DNA from 4 places in the Kitasatospora sp. MY 5-36 genome. Region 1 is predicted to be linked to each of the others. Evidence: riboswitches for the same ligand, from Rfam matches in the RefSeq annotation. Region 1 holds a riboswitch; each other region holds the start of a gene.
What was found. A riboswitch is a leader RNA that binds a small molecule or an ion and turns the genes downstream of it on or off. The one in region 1 is predicted to bind cobalamin.

Region 1 (7,544 bases):
TCCCGAGGCCGTACGCGCCGCCGTGCTCCTTGACGATGTCCGTGACCACGCCGTACGTCTCCGTCCGGGCCCAGTCACGCTGGAGTTCGAGCAGGACCTGCACCCAGGTGACGGGCACCGCACCGGCCTGGGTCATCCGCTGGACGGCGTGCTCGTGGGCCTGCGGGGAGACGCCGCCGGAGGCGTCGGTGACGACGTAGACCTCGTAGCCCTGGTCGATCATGGACAGCACGGGAAGGACCAGGCAGACCTCGGTCCACAGCCCGGCTATCACGACCTTGCCGCGGCCGGTGGCCTTGACCGCCTCGACGACCGCCTCGTCCTCCCAGGCGTTCATCGAGGTGCGGTCGAGGACCTCGGCCTTGGGGAAGACCGCCGCCAGCTGCGGCAGCAGCGGGCCGGAGAAGGACTCGGCGGCGACGGTGGTCAGGACGGTCGGCACGTCGAAGGCCCGGGCGGCCTTGGCGAGGCCGACGGTGGCGTTGACGATCGCGGTGCGGTCGCCGCTGCCGGTGCCGAAGAACATCTGCGGCTGGTGGTCCACGAACAGCACCACGGCGTTGTCGGGGGTGAGCAGGTCGGGGCTGGGGGTGGCGCTGACCTGGGTGAGGTCGACCATGACGGGGTTCCCTTCGGTGCGGTGGGACAGGGCCCTTCGCGCGGTGGTCCGCGTGAAGGCGGGGCAGGTGGATCAGAGGAGGAAGCAGGGGTCGAACGGCGTTCCCTGCTCGGCGGCCAGGCCGCGCGCGACCCGCCAGCGGTGGTGCAGCCCGGACTCGGCGACGGCCTCGCCGAGCAGCTCCGCCTGGCGGGCGCCCGCGCCGTGGGCGGGGCGGGCGGCCTGGTAGCCGCCGAAGTGGGCGACCGGGCTCCAGCCGGGGCTGACCGGCGGCAGCTCCTCGTCCATGCCCTCGTACTCGGCCGCGGCGTGGACGATCCGGCCGCCGACGACGGTCAGCACGGACTCGATGGACGGGATCTCCGGCTCCGGCACCGTGAAGTAGTCCTCGGACAGCACCGCCAGGTCCCCGTAACTGCCCGGCCGCAGCACGCCCTTGACGTCCTGCTCGCCGGTGAGGGCGGCGCCGGCCGTGGTGTACATCGCGAGCGCGGTCGCCCGGTCGACCCGGTTCTCCGGGGGCCGGATCGCCAGGCCGCCGACCGTGCGGCCGGAGACCAGCCAGTGCAGGGCGACCCAGGGGTTGTACGAGGACACCCGGGTGGCGTCCGTGCCGGCGGCCACGGTCAGGCCGCGCGCCAGCATGGCGCGGACCGGCGGCGCCTCGGCGGCGGCAGCGGCGCCGTACCGGCGGGTGAACACCTCGCCCTGGAAGGACAGCCGGTTCTGGACGGAGAGCGAGCCGCCGAGCGCCGCGATCCGGTCCAGGCTGTCCGGGGAGACGGTCTCGGCGTGGTCGAAGAGCCACCGGTTCCCGGCGGGGAAGAGCCCCTCGGCGGCGAGCCCCTCGAACACCGCGAGGTCGCGCCGGATCGTCTCGTCGTACGTCGCGTGCAGCCGGAAGCCCCAGCCGTGCTCGGTGAGCAGGCGCACGGCCTTGGCGAACTCCCCTTCGTAGGCGTTCAGTTCGGGGCGCGGCTCGGCGAAGTTCTCGAAGTCGGCGGCGGCCCAGGTGAGGTTCTCGCCGGCGCCGTTCAGCCGCAGCCACTCGTCGCCGTCCCCGGGCCGGACCGTCTCGACCCAGCGGGTGAGGTCGTCCAGCTCCTGGCCGGGGGTCTGCGGGAACAGGTGGTAGGCGATGCGGAGCGAGAGCAGCCCGTCGCGGGCGAGTTCGGTCACCGTGGCGTAGTTCTCCGGGAAGCTCTGGAACCCGCCGGCGGCGTCGATCGCGGAGGTCAGTCCGAAGCGGTTCAGCTCGCGCAGGAAGTGCCGGGTGGACGTCCTGCGCTCCTCGCCCTCCAGTGTCGGGGCCTTGGCGAGCGTGGAGTAGAGGACCAGGGCGCTCGGGGCGGCCAGCAGCATGCCGTTGGGCTCGCCGCCGCGGCCCCGGACGATCTGGCCGCCCTTCGGGTCCGGGGTGTCGCGGGTGTAGCCGACGGCGCGCAGCGCGGCGCGGTTGAGGACCGCCGACTGGTAGAGGTGGAGGACGAACACCGGGGTGTCCGGCGCCGCCTCGTTCAGCTCGGCGGGGGTCGGCAGCCGCCGCTCGGCGAACTGCTCCGCCGACCAGCCGCCGACGACCCGCACCCACTGCCCCCGGGGCGTCCGGGCGGCCTGCTCCCGCAGCATCGCCAGGCCCTGGCGCAGCGACCGCACACCGTCCCAGCGCAGCTCCAGGACGTAGTTGAGGCCACCGCGGATCACGTGCAGGTGCGCGTCGTTGAGGCCGGGCACCACGCGGCGGCCGAGCGCGTCGACCACCACCGTGGACGGGCCGACGACCGGGGCTATGTCCGCGTCGTCCCCGACGGCCGTGATCAGGCCGTTCCGGATGGCGAGGGCGCCGGCCTGCGGGCGGCGGGCGTCCCCGGTGTGGATCCGGGCGTTGCGGACGACGACGTCGGCGGCGTGTTCGGTGACGTTCTCCGTGCGGGGGACCAGCCCGCCGACCGGCATTGCAGGCACCTCGACGGCCTCCAGTCATGGGTTCGGGCCGCCGCCCGGAGCGGGCGGCGGCGCGGCGCGGTCGAGCCGGACGAGCCCAAGAGGCTGTCCTGTTCGCTCTCATGACGGAACGTTAGGCAGTGGCATGGTGTCGGAGTTGGCCCACAGTGCACCGGCACCGGTCCGGGAGCGCACCGGCCGGGTGGAGTGACGGCCGGGCGCGAGGGCGGTGTCCGAGTGTCGGCCGGGGGTCGAACCGGGGCGGCGCCCGCCGGTCAGCTCTCGGAGCGCCGCAGCAGGTAGGTGTCCATGATCCAGCCCTTGCGCGCGCGGGCCGACTCGCGCAACTCGCTGATCCGCGGGGCGGCTTCGGCCAGCGGACCGGCGACGAGGATCTCGTCGGGGGTGCCGAGGTACGCGCCGTAACGGATCTCCAGCCCCTCCGGGTCGATCCCGGTGAAGGCGGCGCGGCCGTCGAGCATCACCACGACGTCGTCCACGTCCTCGGGGAAGCCCTCGGCCAGTCGGCGGCCGGTGGTGATCTGCACCGGGCGGCCGACCCGGGTCAGCGTGCTGCGGTGGCGGGCGGCGAGCGCGGAGACGCTGCTGATGCCCGGGACCACCTCGTAGTCGAAGCCGACGGCGCCGCGGGCCAGGACGTCGTCCACCACGGCGATGACGCTGTCGTAGAGGCTCGGATCCCCCCAGACCAGGAACGCGCCCGTCTCGCCCTCGCCGAGGTGCTCGGAGAGCAACTGCTCGACCAGGTCGGCCCGGCGGACGCGCCAGTCGTCCACGGCGGCCGCGTACGCGGGGGTGGTCCGGTCCCGCTCCGCGTCCGGCGCCTCGACCACCCGGTGGCCTGGCCGGCCGTGCTCGGCCAGCATCCGGCGGCGCAGCCGGATCAGGTCCTGCCGGTCCTCGTTCTTGTCGAGGATGAAGAAGACGTCCGTGCGGGCGAGCGCCTTGACCGCCTGCAGGGTGAGGTGGTCGGGGTCGCCCGCGCCGATGCCGATGACGAAGATGTGCCGCATGGGAGGCATTCTGCCGTCCGGGACGCCCTGGTCGCGTCGGCGGCCGGGAGGGGCGCGTCCCGATGTCGGGCGGCGGCCACCGTGATGTCACGTTCGAACCCTTGACCGGATCTTTTCCGTATCGCCATGATGGGCCGTCATGTTGTGACTCCGCCGCTGGGGGAAGTCCGGTTCGAATCCGGCGCTGGCCCGCAACGGTAGGCCGCCGGCTCCTGGTCGGAGGCGAGCCCGAGTACCCGTCGGCGGAGGCGTGTCGTCCCTCCTCCCGTCGTGGTCCGCGGGCCGGAGCCCCGAGGGCCGCCCCGGCTGTCGCCGCCGCCCTCCGGGCCCCTGCGCGCGGGCCCGGAAAGGCCACCATGCCCACGCTCCGCCGCACCCTCGGTCTGCTCGCGATACCCGCCGTGGCGCTCGCCACCGCACTCCCGGCGGTCACCGCCGCCCACGCCGCGCCCGTGAACGCGACCGCCGCCGCGACCTCGTCCCCGACGGTCCGTCCCGACGCCGCCGCGGGCGGCTGGCTGGCCCGCCAACTCGTCGACGGCGACCACTTCGAGTCCGTCTTCAACGGGACCGCCTACCCCGACCAGGGCCTCACCATCGACGCCGTACTGGCCTTCGCCGCCTCGCGCGGCTCCGACGAGGCCGCCGCGAAGGCCACCGCCTGGCTGGCGAAGCCCGAGATCATCGGCGGCTACCTCGGCGACGGCACCACCGAGGCCTACGCGGGCGCGACCGCCAAGCTGCTGCTCGCCGTCGAGGTCCGCGGCGGGGACCCGGCGGCCTTCGGCGGCGTCGACCTGCCGGCCCGCCTGCGTTCGCTGCAGACCGCCGAGGGCCGGTTCTCCGACCGCTCCCAGTGGGGCGACTACAGCAACGCCTTCGGCCAGTCCCTCGCCGTGATCGCCCTGCACCGCACGCCCGGTGACGCCCCGGCGGCGGCCGTGGACTTCCTGGCGAACAGCCAGTGCGCGGACGGCGGCTTCCCGCTCTCCTTCGGCCAGGCCGCCTGCACCAGCGACGCCGACGCCACCGCGCTCGCCGTCCAGGCCCTCGCCGCCACCGGGCGCGCCGCCAAGGCGAACACGGGCCTGGGCTGGCTCACCGACCACCAGAACGCCGACGGCGGGTTCGCGGCCGCCGGGGCGACCGCCTCCAACGCCAACAGCACCGGCCTGGCCACCCAGGCGCTGCTCTCCGGCGGACGCCTCGGCCCCGGCCTCAAGGCCTGGGGCCGGCTGGTGAAGCTCCAGCAGGGCTGCTCCGCCGACCCGGCGGTCCGCGGCGCCGTCGCCTACGACGCGACCGGCTTCAACGCGGGCACCGGCGCCCGGGCCACGGCGCAGGCCGTCCTCGGCCTCGCGGGCACCCCGCTGTCCACGCTCTCCGCCTCCGGGGCCGCCCCCGACGCCCCGACCCAGGCCTGCCCGCCGGCCCCGGCCACGCGCTGAACCACGCTGACACCGCGAGGAGTTCACCGATGAGCGACACCCCCACCCCGGTCCGCCCGGCCCGCCGTACGCTCGGGTCGATCGCCGCCGCGGCGGCCCTCACCGCCGGACTGCTCGGCGTCTGCGCCGTCCAGGCCCCGCAGGCGCGGGCGGCCGCCTGCGGCGGCACCACCGGCGTCACCGTCGTGGTCGACTTCACCGCCGTCGGCGGCGGCATCCAGACCGGCTGCGCGCCCGGCGACCCGGCCAGCGGCCTGGCCGCGCTCACCGGCGCCGGATTCTCGTACGCCTTCCACCCGCGCTACCCGGGCTTCGTCTGCACCATCAACGCCCTGCCGACGACCTGCACTAACCCGACCGGCAGCGCCTACTGGTCGTACTGGCACGCCCAGCACGGCGGCCCCTGGTCGTACAGCACCCTGGGCGCGGGCAGCTACGACCCGGCCCCCGGCGACGTCGAGGGCTGGTCCTTCGGCGCCGGCGCACAGCCGGGCACCACCGCGCCCTGACCCGCGCGGGCTCACCGGTGCCCCGGACCCTTCTCCGGAAGGGGCCGGGGCGCCGGTGCCAGGGGATCAGGCGCCGCGGGACGCTCGGCGCCGCCGGTCGAGGTGTCCGACCAGCCGTACGGTTGCCACCGCGGCGGCCGTGAAGAACAGGCTGTCGACCATGGTGCCCGCGGTGGTCAGCCATGCGGGGTCGTCGCCGTCGGGCACGCGCGTCGCGGTGAACAGCCCGCCGACGCCCGTCGAACGTACTGTCATTCGACGGCCGCGCCCACTCGCGGTCCTCCCTGAGGATCCGGTCCATCGTCATGGATTTCGGTGTTCTCGTCCCGGCCGGGCCGGCCGTCGGCATCCAGATCACGCCGACGTGGTGGTCCACTTCCGCCGCCGGCCCCGCGGACCGACCTCTCGGCGTGCCGGCCTGGCCCCGCGGGTACGGCTTCGCGCTCGGCGTGCGCGGTTGACCCGACATCACGACGAAGGCCCAGGCGGCCCCGGGGCGGCCTGTCATGACACGGCGTCAGATCGCATACTCGTCGGTATGAGCGATCGGAATGGGGCGGCGTCGGCCTGGAAGGTCGGCGATGTGATCGAGGGGCTGTACCGGGTCGACCAGGTGCACGAGGCCGGCGGGATGGGCCTGGTGTACCGGGTCTGGCACCTGGGGTGGGGGACCGACCTGGCGGTGAAGTCCCCCCGGCCGGAACTGTTCCGGTCCGCGCGGGAGCGGGAGCTGTTCGTCGCCGAGGCGCAGACCTGGGTCGGCCTCGGCATGCACCCGCACGTCTGTGCCTGCCACTACGTACGGGAGATCGGCGGGACGCCCCGGGTGTTCGCCGAGTACCTGGACGGCGGCAGCCTGAGCGAGTTGATCCACAGTGGCCGGCTGTACGCGGGCGGCCCGGAACAAGCCCTCGCCCGGATCCTGGACCTGGCGGTCCAGGCCGCCCGGGGTCTGGACCACGCCCACCAGCAGGGCGTGGTCCACCAGGACGTGAAGCCGGGCAACATCCTGCTGGACCGGGACGGTACCGCCCGGATCACCGACTTCGGCCTGGCCCGGGCCGGGCAGCTCGCCGCGTGGCCCGGCGGCGCAGGCGATCGGCCCGGCGCCGACGCCACCGTCCTGGTCGCCGCCGGCGGGATGACCAGGGTGTACGCCTCGCCCGAGCAGTACGGGCAGCGGCAGCTCGGCCGACGAAGCGACCTGTACAGCTTCGCCGTCTCGGTGCTGGAGATGTTCACCGGCGGCGTGGCCTGGTACGTCGGACCACTCGCGAGCGAGACCCTCGCGGTCTTCCGCGGGACCCGGGGCCGCGACGGCCGCCCGCCGATCCCGCCCGGCGTCGCCGAGCTGCTGGAGCGCTGCCTGCGCCACGACCCCGCCCAGCGACCCGCCTCGATGGCCGAGGTCGCCGCCGAGCTCGCCGAGCACTACCACCGGGCCACCGGGACCCGGTACGCGCGCCCGGTGCCGAGCGCGGTCGGGCTGCGCGCCGACGAGCTGAACAACCGCGGCCTGTCGCTCTTCGACCTCGAGGACATCCCCGGCGCGCAGCGCGCCTTCGCCGACGCTCTGGAAGCGGACCCGCGCCACCTGGACGCCGCCTACAACGGCGGCCTGCTGCGCTGGCGGCGCGGCGAGACCACTGACGACACCCTGGTCGCCGACCTGGAGCAGCTGCGGCTCGTGCACGGCGACTCCTGGCAGTCCCGCCACCGGCTGACCGAGGTCCACCTGGAACGCGGCGACCTGGAGGCCGCCCGCGAGCTGCTCGCCGGGATCACCGCGGAGTGCGGCGACGACCCCGAGCGGCGCGCCGCCGTGGAACGTCTCGACCTCTCAAGCGTCCCCGACAACCGGGCGGCCCCGGCCTTCACCGCCCGCTGGTACCAGCTGTTCGACGGCCCCGCGCGGCTCGCCGCCCGGATCACCCCCGACGGGCGGTACGCGGTCACCGGCTACGGCGGCCACGGCGACAAGGACCGCGGG
Region 2 (7,544 bases), on a different contig from region 1:
GGCGAGAGCCGGGCCGACGCCCGCGAGCGCGGGATGGCCCTGCTGGAGCGGGTCGGCCTCGCCGACAAGGCGAAGAACTACCCCTCGCAGCTCTCCGGCGGCCAGCAGCAGCGCGTGGCGATCGCCCGCGCGCTGGCCATGAAGCCCAAGCTGATGCTCTTCGACGAGCCGACCTCCGCGCTCGACCCGGAGCTGGTCGGCGACGTCCTCGACGTCATGCGCGGCCTCGCCGAGGAGGGCATGACCATGGTGGTCGTCACCCACGAGATGGGCTTCGCCCGCGAGGTCGGCGACGCGCTGGTGTTCATGGACGGCGGGGTGGTGGTCGAGTCCGGCAACCCCCGCGAGGTGCTCACCGACCCGCAGCACGAGCGCACCAGGGCCTTCCTCTCCAAGGTGCTCTGAGCCCGTACGCCCGGCGCCCGGCAGGTCACTCCTGCCGGGCGCCGTCGTTTTGCCCGCCCGGGTAATAGGCTGGAGGCAGTCAGCCCGTTACCGACCCCCCTGGAAGGACCCCTGTGGAGCTCGCCGCCTACGCCGATCTCGCCGTCCGGCTGGTGAACACCGAGGAGCCCGAGCGCGGCACCGACTCGCTGACCTCCGTGGAGGCGGTGCGCGGTCTCTTCTCCGACTCCTCGCGGGCCCGCTCGCTCGCCGACGAGTCCGACGTGCCCCGGCTGCGGGCGGTGCGGACCCGGCTGCGCGGGGTCTTCGAGGCCGCCGCCGGCGGGGACGAGATCCGCGGCGTCGACCTGCTGAACAGCCTGCTGATGGAGTACCCGGTCAGCCCGCTGATCTCCGGGCACGACTACCTGGACGACGCCGGGCGGCCGCGCTGGCACCTGCACCTGGCCGACAACTCCCCCACCGCCACCGCCCACTTCAGCGCGGTCGCCTGCATGGGCCTGGCCGTCCACCTCACCGAGCTGGGCGCCGACCGGCTCGGCATCTGCCAGGCCGCGCCCTGCCGCAACGCCTACCTGGACACCTCGACCAACCGCTCCCGCCGCTACTGCTCGGACCGCTGCGCGACCCGCGCCAACGTGGCCGCCTACCGGGCCCGCAAGCGCCTGGAGGCGGAGGCGGCGGCCCGGGCGTAGCGGCCCGCTAGACCTCCTCGACCCAGGCGCCGAGCCGGCGGGCCAGGCCCGGCACCCGGGCCAGCCGCGGGGTGAGCAGCAGCCGCTCCAGCCGGCGCCCCGGCGCCAGCCAGACCGGGCTCGGGCGCAGCCGCAGCAGCACCCGGCCGAGCACCAGCTCGTCCGGGACGGCGCCGTAGCTGCGGCTGTCGCTGTCCACCGGGCGGTTGTCGGAGAGCAGCCACCAGCCCGTGGCCCGGCGCTCGGCGGCCCGCTTCACCACCAGCAGGTCCTGCTGGAAGGGGTGCCGGAAGACCACCACCGCGCCGGGCCGGATCGGCGCGCCGTAGCGGACCAGCAGCCGGTCGCCCTCGCGCAGGGTCGGGACCATCGACGGCCCCGCCACGTCGACCAGCCCGAACGGCAGCGCGCCGCCCGGGCCGCGCTCCCCCGCCCCGGCGCCCTCCGCTCGCGTGCTCCGCGCCACGACTCCTCCTCCCGCCCCCGCTCGCGCCCCCAGTCTGCCGTACGGACCGCCGTCCGTCCGATGTCCGGATTGCGCCGGTTCCCGGTCCGTCTTTCGCCCTAGGCCCACCGCCCGATCGCGAAACCGGGAGGGCGGAAGGGTAATCTCGGGCGCGGGAAGACGATCTAAGGAAGGACTCCCATGTTCTCTCGTCTGTTTGCACCGCGCGCCACCGTCCACGCCCACTGCGACCTGCCCTGCGGCGTCTACGACCCCGCGCAGGCCAAGCTGGAGGCCGAGTCGGTCAAGGCCACCCAGGAGAAGTACCAGGCCAACGAGGACCCGCACTTCCGCGCCCGCGCCGTCATCATCAAGGAGCAGCGCGCCGAGGCCGTCAAGCACCACATCTCGGTGCTGTGGAGCGACTACTTCAAGGCCCCGCACTTCGAGAAGTACCCGCAGCTGCACCAGCTGATCAACGACACCCTGAAGGCCGCCTCGGCCGCCAAGGCGTCCACGGACCCGGCCACCGGCCAGGCCCTGCTCGACCTGATCGCCCAGGTCGACAAAATCTTCTGGGAGACCAAGCAGGCCTGAGCCTGACGCGTCGCCACCCGACCGCCCCCGTCCGCACCGCCGGACGGGGGCGGTCGTGCGTTCACGTCCGACCCGGCCCGGTAAGGGTTGCCTGCCCTGAGTGGCTGTTATGCTGCCAGGGCGTCCGAGGGGGAAGTCCGGTGCGAATCCGGCGCTGACCCGCAACGGTGAGCACGGCCCGTACCCGCCCGTACGGCCGCGCCAGCCCGATCGCCCTCGGCCGCCGACCTCCCGACAACTCGCCGCGGACTGCGAGGGGAACGGCGCCCCGGCACGCCCCCGGCCCGCGCCCGCCCCGGCGCGCTCCCGGCCCGAGGCAAGGCGCACCCGTGAACCGCGCACCCGTCAACCGTGCAGTCGGCCCGCCCGCTCGCCGAATACCCGTCGTCCCGCTCGCCGCCGGACTCGCCGCCGCCCTGCTGCTCTCCCTGGTCTGCGGGGTCGCCCTCGGCTCCTCCGGGCTCGGCCTGCCCCGGGTGCTGCGGCTCCTGGGCGCCGGGCTGACGGGCGGCCGGCTGGAGGCGGACGAGGCGGCCGCGTACGCGATCGTCTGGGAGATCCGGCTGCCGCGCACCGTGCTGGCCGCCGTGGTCGGCGCCGGGCTGGCCGCCTGCGGGGTCGCCGTCCAGGCCCTGGTGCGCAACGCGCTGGCGGACCCCTTCGTGCTCGGCATCTCCTCCGGCGCGGCCGTCGGCGCCAACGCCGTGATGCTGTTCGGCGCCTTCGCCTCGCTCGGGGTGTGGGCGATCTCCGCCTCCGCCTTCGGCTCCGCGCTGGCCGCCATGACCCTGGTCTACGTCGCGGCCCGCACCGCGTACGGGCTCACCCCGCTGCGGCTGGTGCTCACCGGCACCGCGCTGTCCTACGGCTTCTCCGCCGCCACCACCCTGATGGTCTTCGCCGCCGACCGCGGCGAGGCCGCCCGGGACGTCATGATGTGGCTGCTCGGCAGCCTCGGCGGCGCCACCTGGGGCAAGGTGCCGATCGCCGCCGTCACCGTGCTGGCCGGGCTCGCCTACCTGGCCTGCACCGCCGGGCGGCTGGACGCGCTCGCGATGGGCGACGAGACCTCCGCCTCGCTCGGCGTGGACCCGGACCGGCTGCGCCGCGAGCTGTTCGTGGTGACCGCCGCCGTCACCGGCACCGTGGTCGCGGTCAGCGGGGCGATCGGCTTCGTCGGGCTGCTGATGCCGCACCTGGCGCGGATGCTGGTCGGCGCCGGGCACCGCCGGGTGCTGGTGGTCGCGCCGCTCGCCGGGGCGCTGCTGCTGGTCTGGGTGGACATCGCCTCGCGCACCCTGCTGGCGCCCGCCGAACTGCCCGTCGGGGTGTTCACCGCGGTGCTCGGCGTGCCCGCCTTCCTGGTGATGATGCGCCGCCGCGGCCAGGCCTTCGGAGGTGCCCGGTGACCGCGACGACCGACCCGACCCCGGTGCACGCCCAGGACCTCGCCGTCGACGGCGTCTCGGTGGAGCTGGCCGGCACCCGGCTGGTCCACGAGGTGAGCCTGGCGGCCGCCGCCGGGCAGGTGGTCGGGCTGATCGGCCCCAACGGCAGCGGCAAGTCGACCCTGCTGCGCTGCGTCTACCGGGTGCTGAAGCCGGCCGGCGGCGTGGTCCGGCTGGCCGGCGACGACCTGCACGCCCTCACCGCCCGCGAGAGCGCCCGCCGGGTGGCCGCGCTGACCCAGGAGCACTCCGCCGAGTTCGACTTCACCGTCGCCGAGGTGGTCGCCATGGGCCGGCTGCCGCACCGCCGCGGCTTCGGCGCCCAAGTCGACGGGGACGAGCGGCGCTGCGCCGAGGCGCTGCGCAAGGTCCGGGCCGGGCACCTCGCCGAGCGGGGCTTCCTGAGCCTGTCCGGGGGCGAGAAGCAGCGGGTGCTGTTCGCCCGCGCGCTGGTCCAGGAGCCGCGCCTGCTGGTGCTCGACGAACCCACCAACCACCTCGACATCGCGCACCAGTTGGAGGTGCTGGCGCTCGCCCGCGAGGCCGGTCCGACGGTGCTCACCGCGCTGCACGACCTCAACCTGGCGGCGGGCCACTGCGACCTGCTGTACGTCCTGCGGGACGGCCGGATCGTCGCCTCCGGGCCGCCCGACGAGGTGCTCCGACCCGCCCTGCTGGCCGAGGTGTTCGGCGTCCGGGGCACCCCGGTGCGCCACCCGGAGACCGGCGCCCTCCAGCTGCTGTTCGACCGCCTCCCCTGACCCCAAGGAACTCCCGTGCGCACCAAGGCCGTTGCCGCCACCGCCCTGCTCGCCCTCGGACTCGTCGGCTGCGGCGCCGAGATCGCCCCGAAGGAGGCCGCCACCGCCTCCGCCCACTACCCCGTGACGGTGGACAACTGCGGGGAGAAGCTCACCTTCGCGCAGAAGCCCGCCCGGGTGGTGACCAACGACGTCAACATCACCGAACTGATGCTCTCGCTCGGCCTCGCCGACCGGATGGCCGGCTACGTGATGCCCGACGACAAGGGGAAGATCGACCAGGTCGCCTGGAAGGACGGCTACCAGCAGACCACCTGGCTCTCCAAGAAGATCCTCACCAAGGAGATCGCGCTGGACGCCAAGGCCGACCTGGTCTTCGCCGGCTGGCACTACGGCTTCGACGAGGGCAGCGGCGTCACCCCGCAGGCCTTCAAGGCGCTCGGCGTCGACTCGTACGTGCTCAGCGAGTCCTGCCGCAGCGGCAAGGGCACCGAGCGCGGCGTGATGGACCCGCTGGAGGCGCTCTACACCGACCTGGCCAACCTCGGCGAGATCTTCGACGTCAAGGACCGCTCCGACAAGCTGATCGCGGACTTCAAGGCGCGGATCGCCGCCGTCCCGCCGGCCGAGCGCCGCCCGTCCGTCTTCCTGTACGACAGCGGGCAGGACAAGCCGTACACCGCCGGGAAGTTCGCCGCCGCCAACGAGATCATCGCCAAGGCGGGCGGGACCAACATCATGGGCGACCTCGCCGACAGCTGGGTCACGGCCGGCTGGGAGAGCGTGGTGCAGCGCGACCCCGAGGTGATCGTGATCAACGACTACGCGACGCCGAAGGCCGAGGAGAAGCGGAAGTTCCTGATGTCCTTCCCGCCGCTGGCCGACGTCGCCGCGGTCAGGAACGGCCGGATCTTCGTCATGGACTACGTCGACCTGGTGGAGAGCCCGCGCAACCCGGCCGCGATCAGCGCGCTGGCCGCCTACCTGCGCACCGTGCCGGCCCCCTGACCGGCCCGGATCCCGCTCCTCCGGGTCCGGGCGGCCGCGGGCGTACGCTCAAGGTACGAGCCGACGGAACCCGACCGGAGGAGCGAGATCATGACCACCACGACGGCCCCCGCCGCCTTCGACACCCGCGCACTGCGCGAGGGCATCGAACGCCGCGACGCCGAGGCCCTCCTGGCGCTCTACGCGGAGGACGCCGAACTGCGCATGGTCGACCGCAAGACCCAGCCCAGCCACCCCCTGGTGATGCACGGGCGGGAGGAGATCGGCGCCATGCTGGACGACGTCTACGGCCGCGAGATGACCCACACACTGGAACAGGTGGTCGTCCAGGGCGACCACGTCGCCTTCCTGGAGTCCTGCCGGTACCCGGACGGCGTCCGGGTGCTGATGTCCTCGATGGCCGGTCTGCGGGACGGCCGGATCATCGACCAGACCTCCCTCCAGGCCTGGGACGAGACCGGTCCCGAGCAGTAGGCTCACGGACATGATCCGCACCGCCGTCGCCACCGACGTCCCCGTCGTCCACGCCATGATCCGCGAACTCGCGGAGTACGAGAAGGCCCTGCACGAGGCGAAGGCCACCGAGGAGCAGCTGCACGAGGCCCTGTTCGGCGAGAACCCGGCCCTGTTCGGGCTGATCGCCGAGGACGACGCCACCGGTGAACCGGTCGGCTTCGCGGTCTGGTTCCGCAACTTCTCGACCTGGCGCGGCACCCACGGGATCTACCTGGAGGACCTGTACGTCCGCCCGGAGGCGCGCGGCGGCGGCCACGGCAAGGCGCTGCTGCTGGAACTCGCCCGGATCGCCGTCGAGCGCGGCTACTCCCGGGTCGAGTGGTCGGTCCTGGACTGGAACCAGCCCTCGATCGACTTCTACAAGTCGATCGGCGCGGTGCCGATGGACGAGTGGACGGTGTACCGGCTCTCCGACGGGGCGCTGGCCGCCGCCGGGCAGCGCTGAACGGCTCCCGGGAGTCCGGGGAAAGGGTCTGCCACCCTGCGTCGCAATGCCTTACCATGAGTAACTCCCGAACCGGGGTGCGGAAGGCAGAGCGATGGCGGATCCGCGGCGCCGGGCCCCCTTCGGGGGTAGCAAGCGGTAACAAGCGGGGTACCAAGAAAGCACAGCGCGCCACCCAGGAGGCAAGGGTGTCCCAGATCGACGGCGATCTCGGCGTTCAGGACTTCGTGGAGGTCCGGCTGCCCGCAGCCGGGGCCTACCTCTCCGTCCTGCGAACAGCGACGGCCGGGTTGGCGGCCCGGTTGGACTTCACGCTCGACGAGATCGAGGACCTGCGGATCGCGGTCGACGAGGCCTGCGCCATCCTGCTCCAGCAGGCGGTGCCCGGCTCCGTACTGTCCTGCGAGTTCCGGCTGGTCGGCGACTCGTTGAAGGTCACCGTCTCCGCCCCGACCACCGACGGCAAGGCTCCCGAACGGGACACCTTCGCCTGGACGGTGCTCTCCGCCCTGGCCGGCGAGGTCGACTCCTCGGTCGCCGAGGACAGGACCGTGACGATCAGCCTGCACAAGAAGCGCGGCGGGTCCCCCTCCCACTAGTCGGGCGCCGGACCGCACCGCACGACCGAGCAGCACCGAGCAGCACCGAGCAGCACCCGCGCAAGGGCCGTCCGCCGCTCCCCCGCTCAGGGGACCGACGGACGGCTCCCGGTACCGCCACCCACGCGGTACGACCAACGAGACGATTCCGGGGCCACCGGCCCCGGTGCTCCCGGAACGGAACGGGGGAATGGCCGTGAGTGATCTGGACCGTACCGGCCTCGCGACGGCGGGACCTGCCGTACCGACCCAGGCGAGCGTTCCCGGCCTCGCCGCCAACGACGAAGCGCACCCGAAGGACGCCCAGCGGATGAGCCACCCCACCGAGCCGACGTCCGAGCCGACGCCTGCCTCCGCGCCCCCGCCGGACCCGGTGGACGAGACGGCCCCGGCCGTCGGGACGGAACCGGCGGTCGAGGCCGACCCCGCGGTCGAGGCCGAGCCGACGGCCGAGGTCGAGCCGCACGTCGCCCTGCCCGCCCAGGGCTCGCACCGCACCGGCGCCCCGGACCGGGAGGCCGCCCGCGCGCTGTTCGTCCGGCTGTCCGCACTGCCCGAGGGCTCCCCGGAGCGGGTCGAGCTGCGCAACCAGCTGGTGCGGATGCACATCCCGCTGGTCGAGCAC
Region 3 (5,397 bases), on a different contig from region 1:
CGCGGGAGGCCAGGTCGGCCCGGTTGGCCGCGAGGTCGGCGGCGATCGCGCCGGTGCCCTCGCGCAGGCCGCGGGCGAGCAGCGCCGCCTCGGTGGCCTTCTGCTTGGCGAAGGCCAGCCAGCGGGCGATCTGCGGGTCGATGTCGCGTTCGAGGGTGGCGTCGATCGGCACGTGCAGCAGGGAGCAGGACGGCGCGACGTCGACGGTGTCGGCGAGGCCCAGCAGGGTCGCCAGGGTCGTGAGGGACTTCTCCAGGTCGTTGATCCAGATGTTGCGCCCGTCGATCACCCCCGCCACCAGCCGCTTGCCGGGCAGGCCGCCGGCGGCGGCGAGGTCCTCCAGGTTGGCCGCGGCCGGGCCGGTGAAGTCCAGTGCCAGACCCTCGATCGGGGCCTTCGCCAGGACCGGCAGGGCCTCGCCGAGCCGGTCGAAGTAGCTCGCGACCAGCAGCTTGGGCCGGTCGGTGAGGGCGCCCAGCTCGCGGTAGGCGCGGGCGGCGGCGTTGAGCTCGGCCGGGGTGCGGTCCTGGACCAGCGCGGGCTCGTCCAACTGCACCCAGTCGGCGCCGGCGGCGCGCAACCCGGCCAGCAGCTCCGCGTAGACGGGCAGCAGCCGGTCCAGCAGGGTGATCGGCTGGAAGTCGGCGGCCACCCCGGGCGCCGGCTTGGCGAGCAGCAGGTAGGTGACCGGCCCGACCAGCACCGGCCGGGCCGCGTGGCCGAGCAGCAGCGCCTCGCGCAGCTCGCCGACGGCCTTGGCCGGGTTCGCCGTGAACACCGTGTCCGGCCCCAGCTCCGGCACCAGGTAGTGGTAGTTGGTGTCGAACCACTTGGTCATCTCCAGCGGGGCGACATCCTGGTTGCCGCGCGCCATGGCGAAGTACCCGTCCAGCGGGTCGGCTTCGACCGCGGCCCGGTGCCGGGGCGGGATCGCGCCGACGGCGACCGTGGTGTCCAGCACGTGGTCGTAGAGCGAGAAGTCACCGGTCGGGACCTCTTCGACGCCGGAGTCGGCGAGCTGCTGCCAGTTCCCCCGGCGCAGGTCGGCGGCGGTGGCCAGCAGCACCTCGGCGGTGACCGAGCCCTTCCAGTAGCCCTCGATGGCCTTCTTGAGCTCCCGGCCCCGGCCCTGGCGGGGGTAGCCGTACGCGGTGGCGACGCTCGCCGCGGCTGCGGACTTCGTGGTCAAGGGACTCTCCTTCGCGAGTCTGTTCTCCTCAGGTACCCGGAGACGGCACGAGGGCGCGAAGGGATGACGTACCCGGCGGCGGCCGTCACGGGAACGTACGGGCCTGGTCCGCCTGGTATGGTCGCCGACCCGCCCACGAGGTCACCGGATAGCCGCGCGCGGGTCGTCCGCGGGCGGGCAGTGGCAGGTCTTCGGACTCGCGGGCGCGTCCGTCCCGTGAAGGGCGGATACCTACTGGCCGTCGCTTCCCAGACCCGTCCCGGGTCCAGTGCGTATGACGGCGGTCGTTCCCACTCACCGCTGCGGGGCAGTCCCGGACTGGCCAGTCGAAAGGCGTCACCGGGTTCCCTCTTGCGACGCCCTGCCTGGCGGACAGGGCGAACCAGCTGCACCGTCAGCTTAGGGGCAAAGCGCCGGGCCTGGCGCGGGAATCTCGGAACCCGTCCGGATGGTGGGACGCCACCATGGCCCGCGGGGCCGGTGGTCAGGTCCGCGTCGGGGTGTCCGGCGTGCGCGGCAGGGCGGCGCGGATGTCCGCGAGCAGTCCGGTCAGGCCGCGTCCCGGGCCCAGTCGGCCGTCCAGTCGCGCGAGCTGGTCGGCCGGGATGCCCGCCAGTATCCGTTCGGCTTCGACCAGCAGCCGCCGTCCCCGCTGGAGGTCGGACCTCATCCTGGCGACCTGCGCCTGCGCTCCGCCCAGCTGGCGGCGGGCGGATTCCAGTGCGGCGTGCTGTTCCGGGGTCAGGACGACGACGTCGACCCCGTCCAGCGTCATCGTCCGGTGCTTCGCGGGCTTGGGCACGATGGTCGGCCTTTCGGTTCAGGGGTGCGCCGGGCCGGTGGGCCGCGCGGCGGTCGGCGGCCCCGCCGTGGTGTCCGGGCCGAGCCGGGTGTCCGGGCCGGATGGGGCGTCCGGGCCGGGCGGGGCCTCGAAGCGCACCGTGGGCTCGAAGTTGGCGCGGCGGGCCGCGCGGCGGAAGACGGTGAGGACGGCCGGCCCGACGACGAGCACGGCGGTGAAGGTGGTGACGGCGCGGCCGGTGTCCCAGCCGAGCGAGGTGGCCAGGTCGAACAGCAGGTAGCGGTGCCACTGCTCGGTGAAGGGCAGGCCCGGCAGGTAGGCGATCGAGCTGTTCGGGTCGGTGGAGAACGGCCAGAAGGAGAGGTTCAGCAGGAAGCCGAAGAGGTAGCCGGAGAACGCCCCGTACCCGGCCAGCAGCGGCACCTCCCAGCGCCGTCCGGCCCCCGGCAGCAGTCCGGCGAGCATGCCGACGAAGGCGCAGCCGAACATCTGGTACGGCATCCAGGGGCCGACGCCGCCGGTGAGCAGCGCGGAGGCGAACAGCGAGGTGCAGCCGAGGGTGAAGCCGAAGCCGGGGCCGAAGACCCGGCCGGCCAGCACCAGGATGAAGAAGACCGTCTCCACTCCGGCGGTGCCGGCGCCGAGCGGGCGGAGTCCGGCGTTGACGGCGGACAGGACGCCGAGCATGGCGAGGGCCTTGGCGTCGATGCCGCCCGCGGAGATCTCCGCGACGACGACGGCGAGCACCAGGACCAGCAGGGCGCCGAAGATCAGCGGCGGCGCGTAGTTGGAGCCGAACCGCCCGGGCGCGACGACGAACGGCCAGGTGAAGGCCACCAGCCCGATGAAGGCGGCCAGGGCGACGACGACGCGGGCCCGGCCGGGGATCCGGACGGCGGTCACCGGGCGGCCTCCACCGCTTCCACGGCCGGCGCGACCTGACGCACCGTCAGATAGCCGAGCGGGGCGAGGATCTTGGCGGTCTGCGGGGCGAAGGTGGGCGAGGCGACGATGACCTCGGCGGTGGGCCCGTCGGCGACGATCTCGCCCTCGGCCATCACCACGACGCGGTCGGCGGCGGAGGCGACGAACTCGACGTCGTGGGTGGAGACGACGACCGTACGGCCTTCGGCGGCGAGGGCGTCCACGATGCCGGTGAGCGCCTCCTTCGCCTGGTAGTCGAGCCCCCGGGTGGGTTCGTCCAGCAGCACGACCCTTGGTGCGGCGGCGAGTTGGATCGCCAGGACGAGGGCCAGCTTCTGCCCCTCGGAGAGGTCCCGGGGGTGGGTGCCGTCCGGGATCCCGGGGGCCAGGCGGTCGAGGACCTGCCGTGCGGTCGGCCCGCCGGCGCCGTCGGCTTCGAGGTCGCTCTGGGCGAGTTCCTGGGCGACCGTCTCCAGGTACAGCAGGTCGGTGGGGGTCTGCGGGACGAGCCCGACCAGCTGCCGGGCCCGGGCCGCGGGCAGCCGCTTGGGGTCCGCGGCCGGGCCGCCCCCGGCGCCGGTGACCTTCACGCTGCCGCCCTGGCGGGGCCCGGAGCCCTGGAGGGCCCACAGGAGCGAGGACTTGCCGGAGCCGTTGCGGCCCATCAGCGCCGTGACCTCGCCCGCCCGCAGCTCCAGCCGGACGTCCCGGACGGCGGCCACCGGCCCGTACCGGACGACCACCCCCGTCGCCTCCAGCACCGGCTCCCCCGCCACCGCTGCCCGGCGCGGCGGGGGAACCGGCAGGTCCGTGAGCCGCTCCCGCAGCGGCGCGGCGGCCCGGCGGGCGTCCCGGACGGACAGCGGCAGCGGCCGCCAGCCGGCCAGTCGGCCGAGGTCGACGACGGGCGGCGCGATCGCGGTGTCCCGGAAGACCTCGGCCGGGGGGCCGTGCACGACCGTCCCGTCGCCGGGCAGGTAGGCGACCCGGTCGGCGTACTGGACGACCCGCTCCAGGCGGTGCTCGGCCAACAGGACGGTCACGCCGAGGTCGTGGACCAGCCGGGTGATCGCGGCCAGCACCTCCTCGGCGGCGGTCGGGTCGAGCGCGGAGGTCGGCTCGTCCAGCACCAGGACGCGCGGGTGCGCGGTGAGCACCGAGCCGATGGCGACGCGCTGCTGCTGGCCGCCGGAGAGCTCGTACAGGGCCCGGTGGCGCAGGTCGGCCAGGCCGAGCAGGTCCAGGGTCTCCTCGACCCGCTTGCGCATGGTCTCCGGCGGGATCGCCAACTGCTCCATGACGTACGCCAGTTCCTCCTCCACCGTGTCGGTGGTGAAGCCGGCCAGCGGGTCCTGCCCGACCACGCCGACCACGTCGGCGAGTTCGCGCGGCGGGTGGTGGGCGGTGTCGCGGCCGTCCACGGTGACCCGGCCGCGCAGGGTTCCGCCGGTGAAGTGCGGCACCAGGCCGTTGACGGCGCCGAGCAGGGTCGACTTGCCGACACCGGTGCGGCCGACCACCAGGCAGAGCTCGCCCTCCGGGATGTGCAGGTCGACGTCGCGCAGGACGGGCGTGCTCTCGCCGTCGTACACCACGCCGACCCGGTCGAATCGGATCACGTGCTCACCTCGGAGGTCGTGCGGTCGGTGCGGTCGGTGGGAGCGGCATCGGGACGTGCGGCCGGGCGCGGCCCCGGCCCGGCGGCGGGTCCGGGCGTCCGGCCGGGCGGTGGCGAGACGATCCCGGCCGCCCCCGCCAGCAGCAGGGCGAGCACCGGGACGAGCGGCAGCGTCGGCCAGGTCAGCGGGTACAGCGAGGGGTTGAGGTCGGTGGCGTCGTAGCCGACGGTGGCGAACAGCAGCACGGCGGCGGTCACCCCGCAGCCGGCCACGCCCCACTCGGCGGCCCGCCAGCGGTCCGGCCGGTAGGTGGTGCGCCGCACCCGCCGCCCGCCGAGCAGCAGACCCGCCACGCAGAGCACGGCCCCCGCGAGGAAGGCGGGCAGGCCGAGCGCGGCCGGGGCCGTCCCGTCCAGCAGCCCGTACACCCCGGCGCACAGGCCGCACATGCCGAGCAGCATCAGCGCGCCGGTCAGCCGGCGGGAGCGGCGCGAGGCGGTGCCGGAACGCCCGTAGCCGCGCGAGTCCATCGCGGCCGCGAGGCTGAGCGAACGCTCCAGCGCGTCCTCCAGGACCGGCACCACGATGCTGCGCAGGGCACGGACGCCCTTGCGCCGCCCGGCGCGCAACCGCCGTGCCCGGGCGACGCGTTGGACGCTCTGCACCAGCTGGGGCGCGACGCTGAGCGACACCGTCACCGCGACGCCCAGCTCGTACAGGGCCCCCGGCAGCACCCGCAGCGCCCGCTTGGGGTTCGCCAGGGTGTTCGCGGCGCCGATGCAGCAGATCAGACAGGCCAGCCGCAGCCCGTCGAAGGCCGCCGAGAGCGTGGCCTCCAGCGAGACCGGGCCGCCGATCTCGAT
Region 4 (7,544 bases), on a different contig from region 1:
GTACCACTCGGTGACGTCGGCGACCGAGGATCCCTATCTGATCACCGTCGACCCCGCGCGATTCCGCCGCCAGCTGCGCTGGCTGTCCGCGCGCGGACTGCGCGGGGTGTCGGTGGGCGAGCTGATGCGTTCCCACCGGAACGGAACCGCCGCGGGAAAGGTGGGGCTCAGCTTCGACGACGGATACCGCGACTTCGTGGAGGAGGCCCTGCCCGCACTTGCGGAGTACGACTTCACGGCGACGGTCTACGTGGTGGCCGGCCGGCTCGGCGGGTACAACGACTGGGACGAGCAGGGCCCGCGCAAGCCGCTGATGACGGCGGCCCAGGTCCGCGAGGCCGCCGCCGAGGGGGTGGAGATCGGCTCGCACGGGCTGACGCACCGGCGGCTGGCGGGCCTGGGGGCGCGGGATCTGGCGGCCCAGGTCGCCGACAGCCGCCACGTGCTGGAGGACCTCACGGGCCGGTCGGTCGAGGGGTTCTGCTACCCGTACGGTTCGCTCGACGGCGCCGCCGTGGAGGCGGTGGCGCACACCGGGTACGGGTACGGGTGCGCGGTCAGCCCCGGTGTCCACGGCGGGGAGTTCGCGCTTCCCCGATGTTACGTCGGCGACCGGGACGGGCCGCTGCACCTGACCGCGAAGCTGGTGCGCGACCGCTGGTTGCGCTGACGGTCGCTCAGGGGGCGGTGGCGGCCGGCTCCAGGTGCAGCCAGGACTCGTGCCAGAGCAGGGCGCACCGCCGGTCGCAGCCGGTGGCGAGCGGCTCGCCACCGCAGCGCAGGCCGTCGAGGATGAACCAGCGCCCCCCGGTGGGGTGTTGCCACCAGGCGAGGGACCGATGGCGCAGTTCGACGGCGCTGTGACGGGTGCCGGTGTGGTGTTCCATCCCCGGCTGGAAGGGGACGCCGTGCAGGCGCCCGTCGGGGTCGAGGGTCGCGCGGATCTCCGCGAGGTCGCGTACGGTCGCCCACAGGGCGACGGGCCGGGGGGCGGGGACCGGCGCGGGCGCGGGCTCCAGCCATTCGTCGCGGAACAGCAGGGCGCAGTCCAGCCCGCAGCCCTGGGCGCCGTCGGCGCCGTGGCAGGTGGCGCCGGCCAGGGCGACGGTGCCCGACAGGCGCCGCACCCGGTAGTGGTCGTCGATCATGCGGCGCACGATGCGCTCGACCTGGTAGACGCCGCCGCAGAACGACCACTGGCTGCCGGTGAACCACAGGCCGCGGTGGCGGTCCTTGGCGTCGAGGGTGGCGCGCACCGCGGCCTCGTCCTTCACCCGGACCCAGTCCCCCTCGGCGAACCGGGAGGGCCGGCCGGGCGCCGGAACGTCGGCGCGGCGCTCGCGCAGGCCCTCGCGGGCGATCCTGGCGCGGCGTACGACGCCGAGTGGGGGAAGGTCGCGCAGGGGCAGGTTCTTGTACTGGCATCGGTTCGCGGCGGTTCCGCAGAGCGGCTCCGCGGTATGGGTGAACCGTGATTCCTCAACGGCCATCAGTGAAATCCCATCGGGTCGGAGATATCGGCACAGGCTAGCGCACCCGGTCTTTTACGCGCTGGCTCGTCGGACCCTACCGGCGCCATGTCGAAAGAAATAACACTAGACGCACTAAGAGTCCCATGGGGTGAAACATCGCCGTTCCCGGGGAATTCTGGTCAGGGTCCGTGTTCATGTGCGTGTAATGTTTCCATCGTTGTCGGGGTGGAGTGGCCGAGTGGCTAGGCGGCGGCTTGCAGGGCCGTTCAGATGGGTTCGATTCCTATCTCCACCTTTTTCTTCCGAGTTCTTTCGAGACATTTCGATCCGTCTCGAAAGGCGCGCCCGGAACAGGACGATCGGTGCGGTCACCTGGGGCTCCGGGGCACATCACCCGGCGAAGGGATCGCTCATGACCACCTCCCCCAGCGGCTCGGCCGCCGCGCTGCGCGCCGTCCAGGTCGCGGGGCCGGGTGCGGCCCCCGAGCTGGTCGAGGTCCCCTCGCGGGAGCCCGGCCCGGGAGCCGTGCGGATCACCGTGGAGGCGTGCGGGGTCTGCCACTCCGACCTGCTCATCGCCGGCGGCCTGCTGCCCGGCAGCACCTTCCCGATCACCCCGGGGCACGAGATCGCCGGCCGCGTCGACGCCCTCGGCGAGGGCGTGGAGGGCTGGCGGGTCGGCGACCGGGTCGCGGTCGGCTGGTACGGCGGCAGCTGCGGGCACTGCGACGCGTGCCGGGCGGGCGACGGCCTGCACTGCGCGCGGGCCGAGATCCCGGGCGTCGCCTATCCGGGCGGGTTCGCCGACTCCGTCGTCGTCCCGGCCGTGGCCCTGGCGGCGGTCCCGGACGAGCTCACCGCGGTCGAGGCGGCGCCGCTGGCCTGCGCGGGGGTGACGGTCTTCAACGCCCTGCGCCGCTCCGCCGCACGGCCCGGGGACACCGTCGCCATCCTGGGGATCGGCGGACTCGGCCACCTGGGCGTCCAGTTCGCCGAGAAGATGGGCTTCCGCACCGTCGCCATCGCCCGCGGCCAGGAGAAGGGGCCGCTCGCGCTCCGGCTCGGCGCCGCCCACTACATCGACAGCACCGCGGGCGATGTCGCCGAGGCCCTACGGCAGTTGGGGGGTGCGAAGGTGGTCCTGTCCACCGTCACCAACGCGCCCGCCGTGGTGGCGACGATCGACGGGATCACCCGCCGGGGCGAGCTCGTCATGGTCGGACTCCCGGCGGAGCCGCTGGAGCTGAGCGCCCTGCAGTTGATCCAGGGCGACCGGAAGGTCTACGCGCACTCCTCGGGCATCGCGGTCGACACCCAGGACACGCTGCGCTTCGCGGCGCAGACGGGGGTGAGGGCCTGGGTCGAGGAGGTGCCGCTGGAGCGGACCGCGGCGGCGGTGGAGAAGATGGCGGCCAACCGGGCCCGCTTCCGGATGGTCGTCACCACCGGCCGCTGAGCGGCGGTCATCGGAGCCGGCTCTCGGAGTCGGCCCTCGGAGCCGGTCCCTCGGGGCCGGCTCCCGGCGTGTCCGGGCAGGTGGACGGGGGTGAGCGGCACTCCGGTGGCGCGGCGCGGGCGCGTACCCCTGGACTTACTAGGACGTCCAACTATATGGTCGACGGCAGGTCCGCGGTGTCAGGGAAGCCGGTGTGAGTCCGGCACGGTCCCGCCACTGTGACCGGGGAGTCCGTCCTCGCAGATGACGGCCACTGGCAGCCAGCCGGGAAGGCCTGAGGGCGTGCGGTGATCCGGGAGTCAGGATACCGGCCGCGGGTGGTTCGTGTTTTCCACGAGGATGGAGACGACACACATGACTCCGGGCTGCTCCCGTTCCATCGCGCCCGGCTGTCCCGTGCCGACGGCCGCCGGGGCGCCAGCGTCCTGACGTACCGTCACACCGCCGTACGCCCGTGCCGAGGGGCGCGCCACCGTGCGCCCGCCGACCGGCGGCGGCCTCCATTCCTCCTCTCCCCACCCCTGTCGAGAGTAGGAACCGATGGTCCGAGAACTGACCCACTTCATCGCCGGCAAGCCCACCGCCGGCACCTCCGGCCGCTTCGGCGACGTGTACGACCCCAACACCGGCCGGGTGCAGGCCCGGGTGCCCCTGGCGAGCCGCGCCGAGGTCGAGGCGGTGATCGCCGACGCCGAGCAGGCCCAGCCCGCGTGGGCCGCCTGGAACCCGCAGCGGCGGGCCCGCGTCCTGCTGCGCTTCCTCCAACTCGTCGAGCAGGAGAAGGACGAGCTGGCCCGGCTGCTCTCCGCCGAGCACGGCAAGACCGTGGCCGACGCCCACGGCGACATCCAACGCGGCCTGGAGGTCGTGGAGTTCGCCGCCGGCATCCCGCACCTGCTGAAGGGCGAGTTCAGCGACAACGCCGGGACGGGCATCGACGTGTACTCGATGCGCCAGCCGCTCGGCGTGGTCGCGGGCATCACGCCGTTCAACTTCCCGGCGATGATCCCGCTCTGGAAGGCCGCGCCCGCGCTGGCCTGCGGAAACGCCTTCGTGCTCAAGCCCTCGGAGCGCGACCCCTCGGTGCCGCTGCGGCTGGCCGAGCTGTTCCTGGAGGCCGGGCTGCCGCCGGGCGTGCTCAACGTCGTCAACGGCGACAAGGAGGCCGTGGACACCTTGCTGGAGGACCCGCGCGTCCAGGCGCTCGGCTTCGTCGGCTCCACGCCGGTCGCCCAGTACGTGTACGCCACCGCCGCCGCGCACGGGAAGCGGGCGCAGTGCTTCGGCGGGGCCAAGAACCACCTGATCGTGATGCCGGACGCCGACCTCGACCAGGCGGCGGACGCGCTGATCGGCGCCGGGTACGGCTCGGCCGGGGAGCGCTGCATGGCGATCTCGGTGGCCGTCCCGGTGGGGGAGGCGACGGCGGACGCCCTGGTGGCGAAGCTGGTCGAGCGGATCGGCGCGCTCAAGGTCGGGCGCTCGGACGACCCGGCGGCGGACTTCGGCCCGCTGGTCGGCGCCGACGCGCTGGCGCGGGTGCGCGGCTACCTGGACCTCGGGGTCGAGGAGGGCGCCGAACTCGTCGTCGACGGACGGGACTTCCGGCTGGCGGGGCACGAGGACGGCTACTTCCTCGGCGCCTCGCTGTTCGACCGGGTCACGCCCGGCATGCGGATCTACCGGGAGGAGATCTTCGGGCCGGTGCTCACCGTGGTGCGTGCCGCCGACTACGAGGAGGCGCTGCGGCTGCCCAGCGAGCACGAGTTCGGCAACGGGGTGGCCATCTACACCCGGGACGGCGACACCGCCCGGGACTTCGCCCGGCGGGTGAACACCGGCATGGTCGGGGTCAACGTGCCGATCCCGGTGCCGATCGCCTACCACACCTTCGGCGGCTGGAAGCGCTCCGCGTTCGGCGACCTCAACCAGCACGGGCCGGACTCGATCCGCTTCTACACCCGCACCCGCACCGTCACCTCGCGCTGGCCCTCCGGGGCCAAGGAGGGCGCGAGCTTCACCATCCCGACGATGGGCTGAGGCGCGCCGTGCACACCCATCTGACCGACGACCAGCTCGCCATCGTCGCGACCACCCGGGACTTCGCCCGCGAGCACCTCGCCCCGTACGCCGTCGCGTGGGACCAGGCCAAGCACTTCCCGGTCGACGTCCTGCGCAAGGCCGCCGACCTGGGCCTCGGCGGCGTCTACGTGCGGGAGGAGGCGGGCGGCTCGGAGCTCGGCCGCCAGGACGGCGTGCTCGTCTTCGAGGCGCTGGCGACCGGCTGCCCGTCCATCGCCGGCTACCTGTCGATCCACAACATGGTCGCCTGGATGATCGACCGCTACGGCAGCCCCGCCCAGCGCGCCCGGCTGCTGCCCGGGCTCTGCTCGACGGAGCTGCTCGGCAGCTACTGCCTCACCGAGCCGGGCGCGGGCTCGGACGCCGCCGCGCTGGCCACCCGGGCCCGCCGGCGCGGGGACCACTGGGTCCTGGACGGCGTCAAGCAGTTCGTCTCGGGCGCCGGCACCTCGCAGGTGTACGTGGTGATGGCCCGCACCGGCGGACCGGGGGCCCGGGGCGTCTCCGCGTTCCTGGTGGAGCGGGACGACCCCGGCGTCTCCTTCGGACCGAACGAGAAGAAGATGGGCTGGAACGCCCAGCCGACCCGGCAGGTGCTGCTGGACGGCGTCCGGCTCCCGGCCGACCGCCTGCTCGGCGGGGAGGGCGAGGGCTTCCGGATCGCCATGAACGGGCTGAACGGCGGCCGGCTCGGCATCGCCGCCTGCTCCGTCGGCGGTGCGCAGGACGCCCTGGAGCGGGCCACCCGGCACCTGGCCGACCGGGAGGCGTTCGGGGCCGCGCTGCTGCACGCCCAGGCGCTGCGGTTCCGGCTCGCCGACATGGCCACGGAGCTGGAGGCGGCCCGCTCGCTGCTCTGGCGGGCTGCCGCCGCGCTGGACCGGGGCGACCCCCGGGCGCCGGAGCTGTGCGCGATGGCCAAGCGCCACGCCACCGACACCGGCTTCGAGGTGGCCAACCAGGCGCTCCAACTCCACGGCGGCTACGGCTACCTGGCCGAGTACGGCATCGAGAAGATCGTCCGCGACCTGCGGGTGCACCAGATCCTGGAAGGGACCAACGAGATCATGCGCGTCATCGTCGCCCGCGGCCTGACCGGGGCCGCGTGATGGGTACGGATGAGGTCCTCGTCCAGCGCGAGGGTCGGGCGGGTCTGATCGTCCTCAACCGCCCGGCGGCCCTGAACGCCCTCACCCACGGCATGGTGCGGAGGATCTCCGCCGCACTGGACGCGTGGGAGCGGGACGGCGACGTGGAGACCGTCGTGATCACCGGCGCCGGCGAGCGGGCCTTCTGCGCGGGCGGCGACATCGTCGCCATCCACCGCGCCGCCACCGGCGGCGACCCGGGTGCCGTCGAGGAGTTCTGGCGCGACGAGTACCGCCTCAACGCCCGGATCGCCCGCTACCCGAAGCCCTACGTCGCCGTGATGAACGGCATCGTGATGGGCGGCGGCGTCGGCGTCTCCGCCCACGGCAGCGTCCGGATCGTCACGGAGACCACCGGGGTCGCCCTGCCGGAGGCCGGCATCGGCTTCGTCCCCGACGTCGGCGGCACCTACCTGCTCGCCCTCGCGCCGGGGGAGTCGGGCACCCACCTCGCCCTGACCGCGGGATCCGTCGGCGCCGGGGACGCGTTGCTGTGCGGGCTCGCCGACCACTTCGTGCCCGCCGAGCGGCTGCCCGCACTGCTGGACGACCTGGCCGAACTGCCCGTCCACGACGCGCTGGAACGGAACGTCGGGCCCGCGCCGGCCGGCGTGCTGGACGGCCAGCGCGGATGGATCGACCACTGCTACGCGGCCGGCACCGTGGAGGAGATCCTCGACCGGCTGCGGGAGAGCGGCGAACCCGAGGCCAAGAAGGCCGCCGACCGGATCGCCGCCAACTCCCCGACCGCCGTGAAGGCGACGCTCGCGGCCCTGCGCCGGGCCCGGGCACTGGGCCCGCTGGAGGCCGTCCTCGACCAGGAGTACCGGACCTCCTGCGCGGCGCTCGCCACGCCGGACCTCGCCGAGGGCATCCGGGCCCAGGTGATCGACAAGGACCGCACCCCGCGGTGGAGCCCGGCGACCCTGAGCGCCGTCGAACCCGCCGCCGTGGACCGCTACTTCGCCCCGCTCGGCGACCGTGAACTCGGCCTCGCCGCCACCACACCCCTGGAGCGCTGGTGACCCAGACGATCGGATTCATCGGACTCGGCAACATGGGCGGCCCGATGGCCGCCAACCTCGTCAAGGCCGGACACCGGGTGACCGGCTACGACCTGGCCCCGGACGCCCGGGAGCGCGCCGCCGGGAACGGCGTCGCCGTGGCCGCCTCGGCGGCGCAGGCGGTGGCGGCGGCCGGGACGGTCGTCACCATGCTCCCGGCCGGACGCCATGTCCTCGACGCCTACGGTGAGTTGACGGCGGCGGCGCCGAGCGGCGCGCTGTTCGTGGACTGCTCCACCATCGCGGTCGGGGACGCCCGGGTGGCCGCCGACCTCGCCCGGGTCGCCGGGCACCGGGCCGTCGACGCACCGGTCTCCGGCGG

Region 2: it holds a riboswitch for cobalamin, as region 1 does, so the genes downstream of both, AE652_RS02615 (iron ABC transporter permease) here and AE652_RS19705 (prenyltransferase/squalene oxidase repeat-containing protein) in region 1, are expected to answer to the same signal.
Region 3: it holds a riboswitch for cobalamin, as region 1 does, so the genes downstream of both, AE652_RS33320 (5-methyltetrahydropteroyltriglutamate--homocysteine S-methyltransferase) here and AE652_RS19705 (prenyltransferase/squalene oxidase repeat-containing protein) in region 1, are expected to answer to the same signal.
Region 4: it holds a riboswitch for cobalamin, as region 1 does, so the genes downstream of both, AE652_RS20295 (CoA-acylating methylmalonate-semialdehyde dehydrogenase) here and AE652_RS19705 (prenyltransferase/squalene oxidase repeat-containing protein) in region 1, are expected to answer to the same signal.

Annotation. Positions count from the first base shown of each region.
Region 1 is NZ_LFVW01000281.1:1,438-8,981, forward strand. Features, by position in the region: gene AE652_RS19690 (hydrolase) at 1-619, opposite strand, end outside; gene AE652_RS19695 (amidohydrolase) at 692-2,575, opposite strand; gene cobF (precorrin-6A synthase (deacetylating)) at 2,839-3,597, opposite strand; cobalamin riboswitch at 3,716-3,856, shown strand; gene AE652_RS19705 (prenyltransferase/squalene oxidase repeat-containing protein) at 3,954-5,045, shown strand; gene AE652_RS19710 (hypothetical protein) at 5,075-5,554, shown strand; gene AE652_RS45155 (hypothetical protein) at 5,621-5,809, opposite strand; gene AE652_RS19720 (WD40 repeat domain-containing serine/threonine protein kinase) at 6,093-7,544, shown strand, end outside.
Region 2 is NZ_LFVW01000030.1:20,935-28,478, reverse strand. Features, by position in the region: gene AE652_RS02635 (amino acid ABC transporter ATP-binding protein) at 1-405, shown strand, start outside; gene AE652_RS02630 (CGNR zinc finger domain-containing protein) at 519-1,100, shown strand; gene sodX (nickel-type superoxide dismutase maturation protease) at 1,108-1,470, opposite strand; gene sodN (superoxide dismutase, Ni) at 1,747-2,142, shown strand; cobalamin riboswitch at 2,224-2,349, shown strand; gene AE652_RS02615 (iron ABC transporter permease) at 2,472-3,551, shown strand; gene AE652_RS02610 (ABC transporter ATP-binding protein) at 3,548-4,351, shown strand; gene AE652_RS02605 (ABC transporter substrate-binding protein) at 4,367-5,359, shown strand; gene AE652_RS02600 (nuclear transport factor 2 family protein) at 5,450-5,833, shown strand; gene AE652_RS02595 (GNAT family N-acetyltransferase) at 5,844-6,320, shown strand; gene AE652_RS02590 (anti-sigma regulatory factor) at 6,509-6,919, shown strand; gene AE652_RS02585 (RNA polymerase sigma factor SigF) at 7,110-7,544, shown strand, end outside.
Region 3 is NZ_LFVW01000675.1:34-5,430, forward strand. Features, by position in the region: partial or broken gene AE652_RS33320 (5-methyltetrahydropteroyltriglutamate--homocysteine S-methyltransferase) at 1-1,189, opposite strand, end outside; cobalamin riboswitch at 1,354-1,591, opposite strand; gene AE652_RS33325 (hypothetical protein) at 1,674-1,991, opposite strand; gene AE652_RS33330 (ECF transporter S component) at 2,010-2,894, opposite strand; gene AE652_RS33335 (ABC transporter ATP-binding protein) at 2,891-4,534, opposite strand; gene AE652_RS33340 (CbiQ family ECF transporter T component) at 4,531-5,397, opposite strand, start outside.
Region 4 is NZ_LFVW01000296.1:831-8,374, reverse strand. Features, by position in the region: gene AE652_RS20315 (polysaccharide deacetylase family protein) at 1-670, shown strand, start outside; gene AE652_RS20310 (hypothetical protein) at 678-1,490, opposite strand; tRNA gene AE652_RS20305 (tRNA-Cys) at 1,697-1,767, shown strand; gene AE652_RS20300 (alcohol dehydrogenase catalytic domain-containing protein) at 1,885-2,928, shown strand; cobalamin riboswitch at 3,068-3,259, shown strand; gene AE652_RS20295 (CoA-acylating methylmalonate-semialdehyde dehydrogenase) at 3,469-4,968, shown strand; gene AE652_RS20290 (acyl-CoA dehydrogenase family protein) at 4,977-6,119, shown strand; gene AE652_RS20285 (enoyl-CoA hydratase/isomerase family protein) at 6,119-7,183, shown strand; gene mmsB (3-hydroxyisobutyrate dehydrogenase) at 7,180-7,544, shown strand, end outside.